2 regions of the Enterobacter sp. MGH 24 genome follow, and region 2 is predicted to be linked to the other one. Evidence: predicted binding sites of a transcription regulator. Region 2 holds the regulator's gene; the other holds the start of a gene.
What was found. The regulator PhoB, encoded in region 2, activates phosphate uptake and scavenging genes when phosphate is short. The targets are predictions, from matches to a motif close to CTGTCATAAAACTGNCNNAT.
Positions count from the first base shown of each region.

Region 1: a site for PhoB is predicted at 1,405-1,424, ahead of L370_RS12280 (esterase-like activity of phytase family protein). Genes of this name have one in related genera too.

Region 1 covers NZ_KI535657.1:2,016,977-2,019,177, forward strand. Annotated here, with positions in the region: gene L370_RS12290 (NAD-dependent succinate-semialdehyde dehydrogenase) at 1-457, shown strand, start outside; gene L370_RS12285 (YfaZ family outer membrane protein) at 513-1,058, opposite strand; gene L370_RS12280 (esterase-like activity of phytase family protein) at 1,470-2,201, shown strand, end outside.
Region 2 covers NZ_KI535657.1:2,436,426-2,438,626, forward strand. Annotated here, with positions in the region: gene sbcD (exonuclease subunit SbcD) at 1-683, opposite strand, end outside; gene phoB (phosphate response regulator transcription factor PhoB) at 871-1,560, shown strand; gene phoR (phosphate regulon sensor histidine kinase PhoR) at 1,582-2,201, shown strand, end outside.

The DNA of each region.
Region 1 (2,201 bases), 420 kb from region 2:
GTCGTCTAAAGATGCTCTGGAAACGCTGACCAAACAGGTTAACGAGGCGGTGAAAAACGGTGCGACGCTGCACTATGGCGGCAAGCCCGTTCAGCGCGACGGGAGTTTCTTCGAACCGACCATCCTGACGAATATCTCCCGCGACAACCCGGCGTACTTCGAGGAGTTCTTCGGCCCGGTGGCGCAGGTGTATGTGGTGAAAAACGACGACGAAGCGGTCGCGCTGGCGAACGACTCCCACTACGGCCTTGGCGGGGCGGTATTCAGCCAGGATATCGAGCGCGCGAAGAAAATGGCGTCGCGCATTGAGACCGGGATGGTGTATATCAACTGGCTCACCGATACCGCGCCAGAGCTGCCGTTCGGCGGCGTGAAGCGCTCCGGCTACGGTCGTGAGCTGTCGGATCTGGGGATCAAAGAGTTTGTGAACCAGAAGCTGGTGGTGGTACACAAGTAATACCCGAGACAAAAAAAACCTGCCGCATGGCAGGTTTTTTTGTTTGTTCGTTGGCTTAGAAGCTCACGCCGCCGCCCACGTATGCGCCGTCGATCAGCGTGTGGTTAGGACGGCCGTCTTTGCCGTCAACGCTCACGTGGCGGTAACCCACTTTCAGCGTAACCGGTTTGATTGGGGTCCAGCTTACGCCGCCGTTCGCTTCAACGTAGTTTTTGACGCTGTTGTTCAGCCCGTCTGGCGCCACATAGCCTTCACCGAAGACGTTGATGCTGTCGGTCAGGGCAACCTTCACGCCGCCGCCGATTGGGAACGCTACGCCGTTATCGCCTTTTTTCGGGCCAACGTAGAGGGCCTTAGCGCCTGCGTTCAACATCACCGGACCGACTTCGAAGTTGTATCCAGCACCTACGCCACCGGTTGTGGTGCCGTCATCGGTATTTTTCAGCCAGCTGCCTTCGGTGTACAGACCGGAGGTCGATTTACCCATTTCCACATTCAGGTTGGTAAAGTTTTTACCCTGCTCAATGCTGCCACCCATCGCCAGTGCGGAGCCAGAGACAGCGGTCAGAGCGGAAAGGATGAGAACGTTAAGCTTTTTCATGAGTTTTTCCTCGTCATTAAATTAATCTGAGGGCACCTTAACAAGTGATGTTTATGACTGCAAATGTGATGCATGTCGTGGTTTTATGCTGATTTTGTTAGTTATTTAGTTTTTATCTGTTGCTGAATTGTTTGTTTGGCGAGCCGTCAATGGCAATTAAATTCGCGTTTAGGAAAAGTTTAAAGAGTTTGCTAAACGACGTTTGAACGAGGAGAAAAAAGCCCTTTGAGATGAATTAATTGAATTTCTAATAATTTCCAGAAGTGTTTCAGTTGTCATAGATAAAGACGTAAGTTTACATTTCTGAAGAGGGATATACGTGCCGCTGCGTGGGTCAGCGTCCCGCCTGTGTCATTTTTCTGACACGATTCTTCATTACGTTGTTGGCTTCACTAACTGGATGCTAACAATATGAAAAGAAAAATTATTCCTGTGCTAATCGGTTGTGCGCTCTCTTTCTCTGGCCTGGCGGCGCAGCCTACTGCTGAGCGCTATGTCGTCAGCTTCCCTGAAGGCTCCCACGTGAGCTACAGCGGCGCGTTTGCCAGTGCGTTTCCGAATGGACTGCCCGTGGGTATCGGTTCCGGCCTGCTGTTTACGGGCAAACAGGGCGACGCCCTGACCTTTGCGACCGTGACCGATCGCGGTCCAAACGCCGATGCGCCAAAAATGGGTAAAAACGAGGCCAAAATATTTGTCACGCCAGATTTCGCGCCGCTGCTAATGACCATCCGCGTTGAGAACGGCAAAGCGGAGGCTGTCGATGCCCGCCCGCTGCATGATGATAAAGGCGCGATTAACGGTCTGCCGCTGCAAAGCGGCGTGATTGGCTCCACCAATGAAGTGGCATTCAGCGACACGCTAAACATTCTGAAGGGCGACAACCGCGGGCTGGACACCGAAGGCATCACGCCGGACGGCAAAGGCGGCTACTGGCTGTGCGACGAGTATGGCCCGTTCCTGATTAACGTCGACAGCAAAGGCAAGATCCTGGCGATCCACGGGCCGCAGGCGGCGGAAGGGGAGAAATCCATCGCGGGCGGTCTGCCAAACATTATCAAATGGCGTCAGGCAAACCGTGGCTTTGAAGGCCTGACCCGCATGCCGGACGGGCGGATTATCGCCGCCGTGCAAAGTACGCTG
Region 2 (2,201 bases):
ATCTGCGCCCGGTGGATATGTCCGAGCGCAATGTAGTCGGCTGGCGGGAAGTTCTGCGCCGGAAAAGCGTCCAACGTACCGATATAGATGTCACGCACGGCGTCACTTTTACTGGCCCCGACGGTGGTGAGGTGCCCGGTCGCAATCACCGGAATCGGCTGGTCGCCGCGCAGGGCGCAGGCTTCGGCATGCTGCTGGTGATAATAGTCGGTGATAGCCTGTAATAAATGTTGCTGCTTTTCGGCACCCGACAGCCCCGCCTGGCTTTGCACGATGTCTCGTGGACGTAAAAAGGGAATGGGGCACAGTACCGCCCCCGGCGTACCGTCGCGTTTTTTCAGGATCTGCGGGGCGTGCCCGGCGCTGGCGACCACGGTGGTATTGAGAAATGCCAGGATGTCGCGGGATTCATTGAGCGTCGCGACGGAATCATGGTTGCCGGCGACAATCACCAGATGACAGCCGGTTTGCTGCAGATTCACCACGAAGCGGTTATACAGTTCACGCGCATAGCTGGGGGGCGAGCCGGTATCAAAGATGTCACCCGCCACAATAATTGCGTCCACCTCGTGCGTCCGGGCCGTTTCCAGCAGCCAGTTCAGGAAGGCTTCATGTTCAGCCGCACGGCTTTTGCTGTAAAAATTTTGACCCAGATGCCAGTCCGAGGTGTGAAGTATGCGCATAGCTGATCCGTGGCAAAAAAGAGAAAGCGGGATTATAAACCTTCAGAGACGGGAAAATAACCGCTGTAATAAAACAACGGTTTGCCCGTTATCGTGGTACTGTTTTTCATAAATCTGTCATAAATCTGACGCATAATGGCGCCGAATTACAAACTTGTAACTTAAATAAGATAAGACAGGGCAAAGTATGGCGAGACGTATTCTGGTCGTAGAAGATGAAGCTCCAATTCGTGAAATGGTGTGCTTCGTGCTCGAGCAAAACGGCTTCCAGCCGGTTGAAGCGGAAGATTATGACAGCGCAGTGAACCAGCTGAATGAACCCTGGCCCGATCTGATTCTGCTGGACTGGATGTTGCCCGGCGGCTCCGGACTGCAGTTTATCAAACACCTGAAGCGCGAGGCGCTGACCCGCGACATCCCGGTTGTGATGCTGACGGCGCGCGGAGAAGAAGAGGATCGCGTGCGCGGTCTGGAGACCGGCGCGGACGATTACATTACTAAGCCGTTCTCCCCAAAAGAGCTGGTTGCCCGCATTAAAGCCGTGATGCGCCGTATTTCGCCGATGGCGGTGGAAGAGGTGATTGAGATGCAGGGGCTGAGCCTTGACCCCACTTCACACCGCGTGATGACGGGTGAAAATCCCCTCGACATGGGGCCTACCGAATTTAAACTCCTGCACTTCTTTATGACCCACCCGGAACGCGTATACAGCCGCGAGCAGTTGCTGAATAACGTCTGGGGAACTAACGTGTATGTCGAAGACCGGACGGTTGACGTACATATTCGCCGCCTGCGAAAAGCACTGGAACTGAGCGGCCACGATCGCATGGTGCAGACGGTCCGCGGCACGGGTTATCGTTTTTCTACCCGTTTCTGAACAATGACAGGAGTGTGACGCGTGCTGGAACGTCTGTCATGGAAAAGGCTCGTCTTTGAACTGATCTTATGCTGTATTCCGGCCTTCCTTCTGGGGGCCTTTCTTGGACACCTGCCTTGGTTTCTGCTGGCGTCGGTCACCGGGCTGCTAATCTGGCATTTCTGGAACCTGCTGCGCCTCTCCTGGTGGCTGTGGGTTGACCGAAGTATGACGCCGCCGCCGGGAAGCGGCAGCTGGGAGCCGCTGCTGTACGGTCTGCATCAGATGCAGATGCGTAATAAAAAGCGTCGCCGCGAGCTGGGAAGCCTGATTAAGCGTTTTCGCAGCGGTGCAGAGTCGCTGCCGGATGCCGTTATTCTGACGACCGAAGAAGGGACGATCTTCTGGTGTAACGGCCTTGCACAACAGCTGCTGGGCCTGCGCTGGCCCGACGACAATGGTCAGAATATCCTTAACCTTCTGCGCTATCCCGAGTTCACGCAGTATCTGAAAACGCGTGATTTTACCCGCCCGCATAATCTGAAGCTCAACAATGGTCGCCATCTGGAAATCCGCGTGATGCCCTACAGCGATAAGCAGTGGCTGATGGTGGCGCGCGATGTTACCCAGATGCACCAGCTGGAAGGGGCGCGCCGCAACTT